2 regions of the Streptomyces sp. NPDC041713 genome follow, and region 1 is predicted to be linked to the other one. Evidence: riboswitches for the same ligand, from Rfam matches in the RefSeq annotation. Region 1 holds a riboswitch; the other holds the start of a gene.
What was found. A riboswitch is a leader RNA that binds a small molecule or an ion and turns the genes downstream of it on or off. The one in region 1 is predicted to bind cyclic di-AMP.
Positions count from the first base shown of each region.

Region 2: linked by a shared signal. The riboswitch ahead of ACZ6CV_RS07940 (C40 family peptidase) and the one ahead of ACZ6CV_RS13185 (M23 family metallopeptidase) in region 1 are both predicted to bind cyclic di-AMP.

Region 1 covers NZ_JBVIZY010000003.1:776,283-783,784, reverse strand. The annotation lists gene lhgO (L-2-hydroxyglutarate oxidase) at 176-1,390, shown strand; gene trmB (tRNA (guanosine(46)-N7)-methyltransferase TrmB) at 1,539-2,471, shown strand; gene ACZ6CV_RS13195 (PrsW family intramembrane metalloprotease) at 2,515-3,888, shown strand; gene ACZ6CV_RS13190 (aldo/keto reductase) at 3,897-4,841, opposite strand; gene ACZ6CV_RS13185 (M23 family metallopeptidase) at 5,010-6,089, opposite strand; cyclic di-AMP (ydaO/yuaA leader) riboswitch at 6,101-6,284, opposite strand; gene ACZ6CV_RS13180 (PP2C family protein-serine/threonine phosphatase) at 6,506-7,502, opposite strand, start outside.
Region 2 covers NZ_JBVIZY010000002.1:685,168-692,669, forward strand. The annotation lists gene ACZ6CV_RS07925 (esterase/lipase family protein) at 1-520, shown strand, start outside; gene ACZ6CV_RS07930 (M23 family metallopeptidase) at 1,054-2,637, shown strand; gene pcrA (DNA helicase PcrA) at 2,705-5,257, opposite strand; cyclic di-AMP (ydaO/yuaA leader) riboswitch at 5,540-5,696, shown strand; gene ACZ6CV_RS07940 (C40 family peptidase) at 5,705-6,952, shown strand; gene ACZ6CV_RS07945 (hypothetical protein) at 7,030-7,383, opposite strand.

The DNA.
Region 1 (7,502 bases):
CCTCCACCACCACCACTCCGCACCCGTCCCTGCCCCCGCCCGCCGCCGGGTTAACGGGGGGCCGGGCCCACGTGAACCGCCGCGGAGCGGTGCGGAAGGATCCGGCGCCCGAGGTTTGGCGGCGTTGTCAGTGGCGCAGGGCACTATCTGTGGTGGGAGGTGAGGCGCGGTGACGATGGTGACGTACGACTGCGACGTGCTGGTGATCGGCGGCGGGATCGTCGGTCTGGCGACGGCGTATGCCCTCTCGCGCACGGCGCCCGGCACCCGGATCACCGTCCTGGAGAAGGAGCCGGGCCCGGCCCGCCACCAGACGGGCCGCAACAGCGGGGTGATCCACAGCGGGATCTACTACCGCCCCGGCTCGCTCAAGGCGAAGTTCGCGGTCCGCGGCGCCGCCGAGATGATCAAGTTCTGCGCGGAGTACGACATCGCGCACGAGGTCACCGGCAAGCTGATCGTCGCCACCGAGCGCGAGGAGCTCCCCCGCCTGCACGCCCTGGTCCAGCGCGGCCGGGAGAACGGCATCCCGGTCCGCGAGCTGGGCCCCGCCCAGATCACTGAGCACGAGCCGGAGGTCCGCGGCCTCGCCGCCATCCACGTCGGCACGACGGGCATCTGTGACTACGGCGCGGTGGCGGCCCGCCTGGCCGAAGCCTCCGGCGCCGAGATCCGGTACGGCGCGGCGGGCGACGCCGTCCGCATCGACCGCCGCCCCGACCGCGGCGTGGCCGTGCGCACCGCCGACAGCGCGATCGTCCGCGGCCGGGTCCTGGTGAACTGCGCGGGGCTGCACTGCGACGAGGTCGCGCGGCGCACCGGCGACGACCCGGGCATGCGGATCGTGCCGTTCCGCGGGGAGTACTTCGACCTGGCCCGCCCCGAGCTGGTGCGCGGCCTCGTCTATCCGGTGCCGGACCCGGCCTTCCCGTTCCTCGGCGTCCACCTCACGCGCGGCGTCGGCGGCGGCGTCCACGTGGGGCCGAACGCGGTCCCCGCGCTGGCCCGCGAGGGGTACAGCTGGTCGGTCGTGCGCCCCCGCGAGCTCGCCGGGACCCTCGGCTGGCCCGGCTCCTGGCACATAGCCCGCCGCCACTGGCGGTACGGGGTGGGCGAGCTGCGCCGCTCCGCCTCCAAGGCCGCGTTCACCACGGCGGTGCGCAGGCTGCTGCCAGCGGTCCGCCCGGACGACCTGATCCCGTCCCCCGCGGGCGTCCGCGCCCAGGCGGTCCTGCGCGACGGCACGCTGGTCGACGACTTCCTGATACGGGAGGGCGCCCGCACGGTCCACGTACTGAACGCCCCGTCCCCGGCGGCCACGGCGTCCCTCCCGATCGGCAGGGAGGTCGCCCGCCGCGCCTTGGCGGCGCTGCAGGGGGCCGTGGCGTAGGGAGCCGGGTGCGGCTCGGGCTCGGGCCCAGGTCTCGCGGCGCGGGGCACGGGCGCGCAGGGCGCGGGGCTGGACCCTCAGGCATCCGGAGAGGCCGGCAGACGCTCGCCCCACCCCACCCCCCGCCGCCCCGTAAAATTGCCGCACTGTGTCTGACTCACCCCACACCCCCGAAGCCCCGTCGCCGAGCGCCGAAGCTCCGTCGCCGAGCGAAGCGGGCGCCTCCCCCGCGGGCGTCTCCTCCGCGGGCGCCTCCCCCGCCGGCGCCTCCCGGCCCGGTGGCCGCCCCCAGGCCCCGCCCCGGTTCCCCGGTGGGCCCTCGCCCGACCCGGCCGGATCGCACCACGAGCGGCGGATCCGCAGCTTCCAGCCCCGGCGCAGCCGGGTGACCACCAGCCAGGGCGACGCGCTGCGCCGGCTGTGGCCGCAGTGGGGCCTCGACATCGACGGGCTGCGCACGCTCGACCTGGCCGAGCTCTTCGGGGACGGCGAGAAGCCCTCCGACAAGCCCGTCGTCCTGGAGATCGGCTTCGGCATGGGCGAGGCCACCGCGCAGATGGCCGCCGCCGACCCGGACACCGGCATCCTCGCCGTCGACGTGCACACCCCCGGCCAGGGCAACCTCCTCGGCCTCGCGGAGCGGGGCGGCCTCCGCAACGTCCGCGTGGCCAACGGCGACGCGATCATCCTGCTCCGCGAGATGCTCGCCCCCGCCTCCCTCGACGGCCTGCGCGTCTACTTCCCCGACCCCTGGCCCAAGGCCCGCCACCACAAGCGCCGCCTGATCCAGCCGGAGTTCCTGACCCTGGCCGCGCCCTCCCTCAAGCCCGGCGCGATCCTGCACTGCGCGACCGACTGGGAGCCGTACGCCGAGCAGATGCTCGAGGTGCTCACCGCGCACCCCGACTTCGAGAACACCCGGGAAGACGGCGGATACGCCCCGCGCCCCGACTTCCGCCCCCTCACCCGCTTCGAGGGCCAGGGCCTCGGCAAGGGCCACGTCGTCCACGACCTGCTGTTCCGCCGGACCGCGCACCCGCCGAGCGGAAGCGGAAGCACCGAGTCCGCTCCGGAGAACTGAGGCACCGTCGCGGCCACCCCCATCCCTCGTTAGGGTCAACGACGTGGCCACCAGTTCCCCGTATCCGATACCCCCCGAGGCGCCCGCCCCGGGGGAGCTGCGCCGCGTCCGCTGGTGGCAGCGGCGCGCGATACGCGGAGCCGCGCTCGTCACCCTGCTCGCCCTCTCCGGCCTGGTCATCCTCGCCCTGGTCCGGGAGCAGACCGGCACCGAGGGCTTCCTGGTCGGACTCGGCCTCGCGGTCGTGCCCGTACCCCTGCTCGTCGCCGCGTTCCGCTGGCTGGACCGGGTGCAGCCGGGACCCTGGCGGAACCTCCTCTTCTCCTTCTCCTGGGGCGCCTGCGCGGCCGCCCTCGTCGCGATCGTGGCGAACAGCTTCGCGATCCGCTGGATAGCCACCGCCACCGCCGATCCCACCGGTGCCGACACCCTCGGCGCCACCGTCATCGCGCCGATCGTCGAGGAGAGCGCGAAGGCCGCGGCCATCCTGCTCGTCTTCCTCTTCCGCCGGCGCGACTTCACGGGGCTCGTCGACGGCGTCGTCATCGCCGGGGTGACCGCGACCGGTTTCGCGTTCACCGAGAACATCCTCTATCTGGGCAACGCCTTCGTCACCGACCAGCTCAGCCGGGAGAGCGGCCTCGCCTCCGTGACGGCCGCGACCTTCTTCGTACGGGTCGTCATGTCCCCGTTCGCGCACCCGCTGTTCACGGTCCTGACCGGCATCGGCTTCGGCTTCGCCGCGTTCGCCGCCGAGCGCCGCCATCTGCTCCGCACGCTGCTCCCGCTCGCCGGACTACTGCTCGCGATGGGCATGCACGCCCTGTGGAACGGCTCGGCGGTCTTCGGGCAGTACGGCTTCTTCACCGTGTACGCGGCGTTCATGCTCCCGGCGTTCGGCCTGCTGACGTGGCTCGCGATCTGGGCCCGGCAGCGCGAGCTGCGCACGATCCGCGCGGAGCTGCCCGCGTACGTGGCGGCGGGCTGGCTCACCCCGCCCGAGCCGTACGCGCTGGGCTCGATGCGCGCCCGCGCGCTGGCCCGCGACTACGCCGCGTACACCTGGGGGAAGGCGGCGTCCCGCACGGTCGCCGAGTACCAGATGTACGCGACGTCGCTGGCGCTGCTGCGCCACCGGGGCCGGCGCGGCCGGGCCGGGGCCGACTTCGTGGCCCGCGAGCGGGAACTCCTCGAACAACTCTGGGAGCGGCGCGAGCCGGCCCGCCCCGCGCTGGCGTACGCGGCGCAGGCGACGGCACCGGTGATGCGACCGCTGCCACCCGGCCCCTACGGGTCGTACGGGGCCTCCGGCGGGTACGGCCACCCCCCTTACGGGACGCCCGTCCCCGCCGCCCCGTACGGGCCCACCCCGTACGGGCCCACCCCGTACGGCGCGTACAACCCCTACCGCTCCTAGGTCGTGTCCTAGGCGGACGCGGCCGTCAGCCGGGCGATCTCCGCCGGCGTCAGCTCAAGGTCCGCCACCGCGAGCAGCGCCGGCAGCTGCTCGACCGTGCGCGCGGAGGCGATCGGCGCCGCCACCGTGGGCTGCGCGGCCAGCCAGGCGAGCGCCACGGTCGCGACCTGCGCCCCGTGCGCCTCGGCGATCTCGTCGAGCGCGGTCAGGACGCGCTCGCCCCGCTCGCTGCCCACGTACTGTGCGACCCCGCCGCTGCGGGCGCTCTCCACCTTCGCGCCCGGACGGTACTTGCCGGTGAGGAAGCCGGACGCGAGCGCGTAGTAGGGGACGGCCGCGATGCCGGCGCGCGAGGCGACCTCCTGGAGCGGGCCCTCGTAGGTGTCGCGGGAGACGAGGTTGTAGTGCGGCTGCAGCGCGACGTAGCGCGCGAGCCCCTCGCGGTCGGAGAGGTCGAGGGATTCCTGGAGCCGCTCGGGGGTGATGTTGGAGGCGGCGATGGCGCGCACCTTGCCGTCCCGCACCAGCCCGTCGAGCGTCCCGATGATCTCCTCCACCGGGACCGAAGGGTCGTCGTAGTGCGTGTAGTAGAGGTCGATGTAGTCGGTGCCGAGGCGGCGCAGCGACGCGTCGATGCCGCCCTTGATGGTGGCCGGGGAGAGGCCCTTGAACTCGGGGTGGGCGCCGACCTTCGTGGCGATGACGACGTCGGAGCGGTTGCCGCGTTCGGCCAGCCACTCGCCGACGAGGGTCTCGGACTCACCGCCCTGGTTGCCGTCCACCCAGGCCGAGTAGACGTCGGCGGTGTCGATGAAGTTGCCGCCCGCGGCGGTGTAGGCGTCGAGGACGGCGAAGGAGGCGGCCCGGTCGGCGGTCCAGCCGAAGACGTTGCCGCCCAGGGAGAGCGGGAAGACCTCGAGGTCGGAGGAGCCGAGCGTACGCAGATAAGTCATGCGTTCCTCAACAAGCACACCGGAAACGGAATTCCGTGCACGCACCACCGGACCGACCGGCGGCCCTGGCGTCGGGGGGATGTCGCCAGGACCGCCGGAGTACGGAGACCCGGACCGCGGAGACCCGGACCGCAGGGGCGCGGACCTCAGGGATACCTCAGGGATACCTCAGGGATTCAGGCCCTTGCCCTGCAGCCAGCCGAGCGGGTCGATCCCGGTGCCGTCGGGCGTGTGGACCTCCATGTGGAGGTGCGGCCCGGTGACGTTGCCGGTCGCGCCGACGCGGCCGATGACCTCGCCGGTGGTGACCTTCTGGCCCGCGCTGACATTGAGCGAGGACTGGTGGCAGTACCAGACCTCCGTGCCGTCCTCGAGTTCGAGCACGGTGCGGTAGCCGTACGCGCCCGCCCAGCCGGCCTCCTTGACGGTGCCGGTGTGCACGGCCTTGAGCGGCGTGCCCGTCGGCGCGGCGAAGTCGAGGCCGGTGTGGTGGCCGGAGGACCACATGGCGCCGGCGTCGCCGAAGTGCGAGGTGAGGGTGTACGAGGAGGTCGGGATGGCGTAGCTCTTGGCGAGCTTGGCCAGGCGCGCGGCCTCGGCCTTGGCCTTGCGGGCCTCCTCCGCCTTCTGCTTCTTGGCGGCGGCCTCGGCGTCGGCCTTCTTCTCGGCGGCCTTCTGCTGGGCGGCGGCCTCTTCGGCGGCCTTCTTGACGGCGGCGTCCTCGGCGGCGGTCCGTACGGCGGCGTCCGCCTGGTGCTGCTGGTTCTCGGCCTGCTGCATGATGCGGGTGCGCAGTGCCTCGCCCGCGTCGGTGGTGCCCTGCTCGGCGTCGACGGAGCTGACGCCGGCGGCGGTGAGCGGGGCGGACGCGGCGACGGTCGTCGTGGCGTCGGAGGAGTCGTCGGCCAGCAAGGAGCCCACGCCCGGCAGGGACTTGGCCTCGGGCAGCGAGTCGGCGACGGCGTCCACGCCCGGCAGGTCGGGCATCGATATGGAGACCGGCGGCTTGCCTTCCTGCGCGGTGGCGATGCCGCCCGCGCCGACGGCGGCGATGACGCCCACGCCGAGGACGGTGGAGCTGCGGGCGAGCCCGCCGCCGCCCTTCTTGTGCACACGGTGCCTGCCGCGGACGGGCCGGACGGAATCCTCGGTGGGGTTCCACTCCTCGAAGGAGTCCTCGTCGTACCCGCCGAAGTCGTCGTCATTCGGTATGTACACGGCTTGGGGGGCAGGCCGGTTGGACGCCACTGGGGCGCACTCCTTTCCTTCCTTCTCGCCTACCGGGTTAGCTGACGGGTTCGGAGCAGGAAGGTCTCCTACGGGCAGCTGCCGACGTGTGCGCGCATGACTGGTTCGAGGCATGCGTGCAGGCGCGGCAGAGGTCCGATTCACCCCAAGTTAGTGGTTCCCCGGCTCCCTTGCGGGATTAGGCGCGTGCGCGCGGAGCCGCCTCTAGTGACGGCTGGGACGACCGCGCTGCGTTATCGAACGTTAATAGACAGCGGGTCGGTATTCCAAGCTGTTCCGGTTGATCGTTAACGCCGATCGGCTGTACGTACCGGGACACGCGGGGGCGGAACGGGGCGAGTTGGCCCCGCCTTGGTCCACACCGGAATTTCACATTCCCTTGACAGTACGTCAGTTGTTATGCGGAGCGGTGCACTTCAGTCACCGGTGGTGACGTCGGGATCCCCGGCGACCGGCCGGCGCACCGCGAGCAACGCCATGTCGTCCGTCATCCGGCCCCCGGTGTGCCGCCGCACCTCCTCCGCGAGCGCGGCGAGCAGCGCCCGCGGGCCCCCGCGCCCGGGGAAGATCCGCCCGCCGAGCCGGGTCGCGGGATCGTAGAACTCCCCCGCCGCGTCCCGCGCCTCCGACAGGCCGTCCGTGTAGAAGAGCAGCGTCGCGCCGGGCGGGAACTCGGTCTCGTCGGCCCGGTCCGGCCAGATGCCGAGATCGCCCATGCCGAGCGGCAGCGCGGGCTCGCTCGCCGACATGACGCACAGCCGCCCGTCGCCGCGCAGCAGCAGCGGGGACGGGTGCCCCCGGTTGATCAGCCGTACCCGGCCGTCGGCGTGCCGGAACTCGGCGAGGACGGCGGTGGTGAAGCCCTCGAACGCGTCGAGGCCGTCGCGCCGGGTGCCCTCGCGGGCCAGCGCCCGCTCCAGGCGCTGCGCCACGGCCTCCAGGGTGGCCTCCTGCTCGGCGGCCTCCCGGAAGGCGCCGATGACGACGGCGACCGCGGCGACCGCGCCCATGCCCTTGCCTCGTACGTCGCCGACGATGAGCCGGACCCCGTGCGGGGTGTCCTGCACGGCGTACAGATCCCCCCCGATGAAGGCGTCTGCCTGCGCGGCCTCGTACCGCGCGGCGATGTCGAGCCCGCCGATCCGCGGGTCCGGCTCGGGCAGCACGGCGCGCTGGGTCGTCTCGGCGATGGAACGTGCGTTGGCGAGCCGGTCGTTGCCGCGGCGCACGACGCGGTTGATGACGATCGCGAGGGCCGCGACGGTGACCACGGTGAGCACCTCGGTGACGGCCTCCACGTGGCTGCTGCTCACGTTCCCGACGTGCAGGACGAGGACGGCGGCGGTGGCGGCGGCGCCGGTCAGGACGGTGCTCAGGAGCGAGTAGAAGGGGGCGGCGATCAGCGGGGCGGCC
Region 2 (7,502 bases), on a different contig from region 1:
GACCTGCGACATCCGCGTCGCGGCGGAACTGCTCGGCCGCCATGTGCAAGAGCTCCGCGAGCGCACGGGACACGACCGGATAGACATCGTCGGCCACAGCCTCGGGGGCCTGATCGCCCGCTACTACGCGCAGCGGCTCGGCGGCGACGCATACGTCCGCACCCTGGTGACGCTCGGCACCCCGCACTCCGGCACCCGCGTCGCGCCGCTCGCCGACGCCCACCCGATCGTCCGTCAGATGCGGCCGGGCTCGCACGTGATCGAGGAGTTGAAGGAGCCGGCGCCGGGCTGTCGCACCCAGTTCGTGAGCTTCTGGAGCGATCTGGACCAGATCATGGTCCCGCTGGAGACGGCGTGCGTCGACCACCCGGACCTCACCGCGCAGAACGTCCGCGTGACCGGAATCGGCCATCTCGCCCTGCCGGTGCACCCGGCGGTCGCGACCGGCATACGTCAGGCGCTCGACCTGGCGAACCCGGGAGCTGACGCACGCAGCGCGGACGGACTCACGGTCGCCTGACCCCAAAAGCCCCGCCCCGAACAGCCACACCCCGTACAACCCCATCCCCAACAACACAGCCCCGAACCGCCCACCCCCACCCCGAACAACGCCTCCCCGAACCGGATCGAGAACGGTTCCAGAGTCAGGTCCAGAACCGGAAACACGCCCTACTGACGCGAAACAACGGCACGTTGACGCGGACCCCACCCCCACGGCCCCCGCGCAACGCCCCGCCGCCCCGAGCTCACACCTTCACCACCCCCGCACCACCACCGCAGCACGCCCTCACCCCCACACACCCCGCCCCCCACCGGCACAAAGTCACCCCACCGCACCCCCGGTCACGCCCCGCACCAGGCCGCGCACCCCACCCCACCCGCGTCGAACGAGCCTCGAACGCAGGGCCAAGGCTGTGCCCACAGTCCACCGAAAGACGGCCGAATGCCCGTTTCCTGCGAGCACGAAACCTGCCGAAGATTGTCGCGCCCGTATACCGCCGGGTACAGTCGCCGCACTGCTCTGCCCCTGCTGCCGAGGCGAAAGAGAAGTTGGTGAACGACCGTCACCCGTCGGGGAGCTCCGCTCCCCCGCCCTCGGCTCCCGGCGCCGACTACGCGCACTACGCGACGTACGGCCAACAGGGCGCCGAGCACGGTGGCTACGGCTACGACGCGTACTCCACCGCCGGCGCCGGATTCGACACCGGGGGCTTCGACACCGGCGGCTACGACACCGGCACCTTCGCCACCGACCCCCTCTTCGGCGACATGCCGGGCACCGGCCACGACACCGGCCAGTGGGCGACCACGACAGCCCCCCAACAGACGCTCACCCACGACGCGTACGCCGCGCAGCACTACGCCGCCACGTACGACACCGGCGGCTACGACACCACCTCGATGTGGTCGACGGGCGGGCACCAGCAGCTCGCCGACATCCCGCCGCAGCCGGGCCCCGACACCACGGCCCAGTGGGACGTCGGTGCCTGGAACCCGGCGCCGCAGCCCGGCCAGTGGGACACGCAGGCCTTCGAGACGGGCGCGTACGACGCGACGACCTGGAACGTCGCGGGCGGCGAGACGCACGGGTCCCCGGAGCCGGAGACCCAGCGGTACGAGGTCACGGACCCGTACGAGATCTCCCCGGAGTCCGCGTACGCCACCGACACCGACCCCGCCACCGATACGGACACCGGCAGCCCCACCGCGTACGAAAACAACGGGACCGACGCCCCCTATGACGCCATAGAACGCTCGGCCACCGCAGACCTCGACAGCGACAGCGACAGCGCCTCACCCGCCACCGCCGCTACCGCCGCCACCACCGACTCCCCCGCCGGCCCCCCGTCTTCCCGCCGCGCCTCCCGCGGCAAGGGCGCCTCCGGTTCGGGGAGTTCGCGGACCCGCCGCCGCAGCCCCGCCAAGCGTTCGGCCCTGCTCACGGTCGCCGTGCCTTCGGTCTGCGTGATGGGAGTGGCCGGTGTGGCCGCCGCCTCCGTGGGCAGCTTCGGCGGGGACGAGGACAGCAAGGAGACGACGGCGTCGGCCCCGGACCCCACGTCCGTGCAGCCCTCCGCCGCCAACAACAAGCTCGACACCCAGCTGGCGAACCTCTCCGCCGACGCGGGCGACTTCGCGGACCGCGCTAGCCGTACGCAGGAGCGCATCGACCTCAAGGCCCAGAAGGTGGCCGCGCAGAAGCAGGCCGCGGCCGAGGCGGCGCGCAAGGAACGGCTGCGCCCCAAGTTCTCCCTGCCGGTGAAGCAGCGCGGGCTGAGCGCGTACTACGGCCAGGCCGGCGTCAACTGGATGTCCGCGCACTCCGGCATCGACTTCCCGGTGTCGTACGGCACCGAGGTGAGCGCCGCGACCGACGGCACCGTCTCCACGAAGTGGAACAGCGCCTACGGCAACATGGCGATCGTGACCGCGAAGGACGGCACGGAGACGTGGTACTGCCACCTCTCCTCGCACAAGATCTCCTCCGGCCCGGTGAAGGCCGGCGAGGTCATCGCCTTCTCCGGCAACTCCGGCAACTCCACCGGCCCGCACCTGCACTTCGAGGTGCGTCCCGGCGGCGGCTCGGCGATCGACCCGCTGCCGTGGCTGCGCAGCCACGACCTCGACCCGACGTAACGCCGGCGGCCGCCGCGGCGATCCCGCCGCGGCCACACAGCACCGCCGCCACGCGCGCGGGCGCGCGCTACAGCTTCTCGACCGGCGCGTACCGCAGCAGCAGCCGCTTCGGCTTGGGCTCGCCGAAGTCGACCGTCGCCTCCGCGTTCGCTCCCGTGCCCTTCACCCCGACGACCGTGCCGAGGCCGAACTGGTCGTGCGTGACCCGGTCGCCGACGGCCAGGGCGACCACCGGCTTCTCCGTGGCGCGGCGGGTGGCGAAGCCCTGTGCGCCGCCGGCCCGCGAGCGCGAGGACGACAGCGACGAGGCGATGCCCCCGGCCGGTCCCGATCCGCCGGAACCGGACGACGCCGGGGCGCCGATGGAGCCCGTCCGCTTCCAGTCCAGATGGGTGTCCGGGATCTCCTCGAGGAAGCGCGACGGCGGGTTGTACGACGGCTGGCCCCAGGCGCTGCGCATCGAGGACCGCGTCAGATAGAGCCGTTCACGCGCGCGCGTGATGCCCACGTACGCGAGACGGCGCTCCTCCTCCAGCTCCTTGACCTGCCCGAGGGAGCGCATGTGCGGGAACACGCCGTCCTCCATGCCGGTCAGGAAGACCACGGGGAACTCGAGGCCCTTGGCGGTGTGCAGCGTCATCAGGGTGATGACTCCGGATCCGTCGTCCTCCTCGTCGGGGATCTGGTCGGAGTCGGCGACCAGGGCGACGCGCTCCAGGAAGTCGGAGAGCGTCCCGGCCGGAGCGGCGGCGGCCCCCTCGTCACCCTCGGCCTGGTCACCTTCCGCCGTGCCTGCACCCTCGGCCTGGGTGTCGCCCTGCTGCCCCGCCTGGCTGTTGTCCTGCTCGAACTCCAGGGCTACCGCGGCGAGTTCCTGGAGGTTCTCGATGCGCGTCTCGTCCTGCGGGTCGGTCGAAGCCTGCAACTCGGCGAGGTAGCCGGTGCGTTCGAGGACGGCTTCCAGGACGACGGCCGGGCCCGCGCCGGACTCGACGATCGTCCGCAGCTCCTCCATGAGCGTGTTGAACCGCTTGACGGCGTTGACCGAGCGGGCCGCCATGCCGTACGCCTCGTCGACGCGGCGCAGCGCCTGCGGGAAGGAGATCTTCTCGCGCTGCGAGAGCGCGTCGATCATCGCCTCGGCGCGGTCGCCGATGCCCCGCTTGGGCACGTTGAGGATGCGGCGCAGCGGGACCGCGTCCTCGGGATTGGCGAGAACGCGCAGGTAGGCCAGCACATCGCGGACCTCCTTGCGCTCGTAGAAGCGGACGCCGCCGACGACCTTGTAGGGCAGGCCGACGCGGATGAAGATCTCTTCGAAGACACGGGACTGGGCGTTCGTCCGGTAGAAGATCGCCACGTCGCCGGCCTTGGCGTCACCCGCGTCCGTGAGGCGGTCGATCTCGTCGGCGACGAACTGTGCCTCGTCGTGCTCGGTGTCGGCGACGTACCCGGTGATGCGCGCGCCCGCGCCCTGGTTGGTCCACAGGTTCTTCGGGCGGCGGCTTTCGTTCCGCTCGATGACCGCGTTCGCGGCGGTGAGGATCGTCTGCGTGGAGCGGTAGTTCTGCTCCAGGAGGATCGTCGTCGCGTCGGTGTAGTCCTCCTCGAACTGGAGGATGTTGCGGATCGTGGCGCCGCGGAAGGCGTAGATCGACTGGTCGGCGTCGCCCACCACGCACAGCTCGGCGGGGTCGTCGCCCTCGCCCCCGGAGGGGCCGACCAGCTCGCGCACCAGCGCGTACTGCGCGTGGTTGGTGTCCTGGTACTCGTCGACCATGACGTGCCGGAAGCGGCGGCGGTAGTGCTCGGCGACGTCCGGGAAGGCGCGGAGCAGGTGGACCGTCGTCATGATCAGGTCGTCGAAGTCCAGCGCGTTCGCCTCGCGGAGGCGCGACTGGTACATCGCGTAGGCCTGGGCGAGGGTCTTCTCGAAGCCGTCGGCCGCCTGGCCCGCGAAGTCCTCCTCGTCGATCAGCTCGTTCTTCAGGTTGGAGATCTTGGCGCTGAAGGACTTCGGCGGGAACTTCTTCGGGTCGAGGTCCAGGTCACGGCAGACCAGGGCCATCAGACGCTTGGAGTCCGCGGCGTCGTAGATCGAGAAGGAGGAGGTGAAGCCCAGCTTCTTGTACTCGCGGCGCAGGATGCGGACGCAGGCGCTGTGGAAGGTCGACACCCACATCGCGTTCGCCCGCGGGCCCACGAGCTGCTCGACGCGCTCCTTCATCTCGCCCGCGGCCTTGTTCGTGAAGGTGATCGCGAGGATCTGGCCGGGGTGCACACCGCGCTCGGCGAGCAGATACGCGATGCGGTGGGTCAGCACGCGGGTCTTGCCGGAGCCGGCGCCGGCGACGATGAGCAGCGGGGCGCCGGCGTGCACGACGGCCGCGCGCTGGTTCTCGTTCAGCCCCTCCAGGAGCGACGCCGGGTCGATGACCGGGCGGGGGGCGCCGTCGCGGTAGTGCGTCTCCCGGGTCATGGGCGCGTCGAACTTCCCGTCGAACAGGTCATCCGGAATGGGCTCCGGAGCGCTGTCCTCGGGCGGCGGCGGGGGCGCTTCGTCCGTGGCCCGGGAGGGCTGCAGGTCCGCCAGGAAGCTGTCATCAAAGAGGCTGCTCATCGCCTCCCGAGTCTAGGCGGCCCCACTGACAACCCGCTGCGGGTTCCGGTCACCTCACATCCGGCCGCCCCGCCCGGCCGGCTGCGCCCGGCTACCCCACGCCCGCGGACGATCACCCTCCGCATTTGCCGGTGCGTACCATTCCGATGTTCGCACCGGGCCCCTCGCAAAGTCACGAAAATGTATCGGGCATAACGAACATCAACCTTCACACGGGCCACACGAGTTGGCTAGCGTGCTCCGCGGGCCTCTCGTCCCCCACCGGCGAACCCCGCCGGGAACGGGTGGCCTCCGCCGAGTCCGACGTGCTCGGAGCCGGGGACCCACCGAAAAACTTGGGGTGAATCGGTCCCGTACGTAGTACGGGACCGTAGGGCAACCTTCCGGACCAGCCGCCCGAACCCGACAGCTAACCCGGTAGGCGGTCTACGGAAGGAGTCGCCTCCCTTGGCGTCGCACCGCAAGCCGCGGACCCGGGCATCCGCACTCCGCACGACCCCCGCCCTCGGCATCACGACGGCGGCCCTCACCTCCGTCGCCCTCCTGTCGCAGAGCGCGCAGGCAGCGCCCTCCACACCGGCGAAGCCCAGCCTCGAAGAGGTCCAGAAGAAGGTCGACGAGCTCTACCAGCAGGCCGGCGTGGCCACCCAGAAGTACAACGCGGCCAAGGAGCGCTCCGACAAGCAGCGCAAGAAGGTCGACCGCCTGCTCGACGACGTGGCCGCGCGCGCCGACAAGCTGAACGACGCCCGCAAGGAACTCGGCTCGTTCGCCGCCGCGCAGTACCGCACCGGTGCCGTCTCCGAGACGGCGACGATGATGCTCGCCGACGACCCACAGGGCTACTTCGACCAGAACCACCTCACGGACCGGCTGACCACGCGCCAGAAGAAGGCGGTCGACGCGTACGAGGCGGAGCAGGCGTCGGCGACCAAGCAGCGCACGAAGGCCGCGACGAGCCTGAAGACCCTGAGCGACGCGCGGGAGGACCTCAAGACGAGCAAACAGACCGTCCAGCGGAAGCTGGGCCACGCGCGCGAGCTCCTCTCGAAGCTCACCGCCCAGGAGAAGGCGCGACTGGCGGAGATCGAGCGGCAGAAGAAGCAGGAGGCCAAGCGCAAGGCCGAGAAGCTGGCCCGCGAGCAGGCCGCGGAGGCGGAGCGCAAGCGCAAGGCGGAGGAGGCCGCGCAGCGGAAGAAGGAGCAGGAGAAGGGTGATTCCGGTTCCGGCTCCGGATCGGGGTCGGGGTCGGGGTCGGGTTCAGGCACCGGTGCGGGCTCGGATGCCGGTACGGGGTCCGGTACGGGATCCGGTACGGGATCCGGGAGCACGGACGGCAGCTACGCCACGAAGGCCGCGAAGGTCATCGACTTCGCTCGGGCACAGATCGGCAAGCCGTACGTGTGGGGCGCCACCGGACCCGACTCCTACGACTGCTCCGGCCTCACGCAGGACGCCTGGAAGGCCGCGGGGATCTCCCTGCCGCGCACCACGTGGGACCAGGTGAAGGTCGGCACGACCGTGAAGACCGCCGACGCCAAACCCGGTGACCTGGTGTTCTTCTACGACGACATCAGCCACGTCGGGATCTACATCGGCAACGGCAAGATGATCCACGCCCCGAAGCCGGGCGCGAACGTCCGCGTCGAGTCGATCTACTACATGCCCATCCACAGTGTGGTGCGCCCCGCGTAACCGCACCCCCACGCGCGTGTGGCCCGCATCCCGGGGGGATGCGGGCCACACGTACGTGACGGCTGGAGGGCCGGCTCTCAGGTCCAGAGCACCGCGATGAAGATGTTCGTCACGGTCAGCAGGCCGACCGCGCCGAACAGCGGCTTCTCGATCTTCTCCTCGTCCCGCTTCACGTAGACCAGCGCGAGGATCACGATCAGCAGGGCCAGCTTGATGCCGATCTTGAGGTTGTTGACCGCGTTGTCGTCCGCCTGGTTGAGGCCCACCAGGACCACACCGGTGACGAGCATCACGAGCGCGCCGTGCAGCATCGCGGGGCTGAAACGGGCGGCACCCTGGCCCATCTGCTTCATCTGGGTGAGGAAACCGCCCAGGAGCGAAGCGATGCCGATGATGTGCAGGCCGACGAAGAGATGGATGAGTAGGTCCATGGGGCCGGAGCCTAGCCCGGTCGCCCACCGCTCCGGCAGCCACCCCCGTACCACCGCTCCCTCGCGGACGCGGCGCAATCGAGCCATCGGTCACAGCCGCGTTCGAAGCAGGCGCCCGT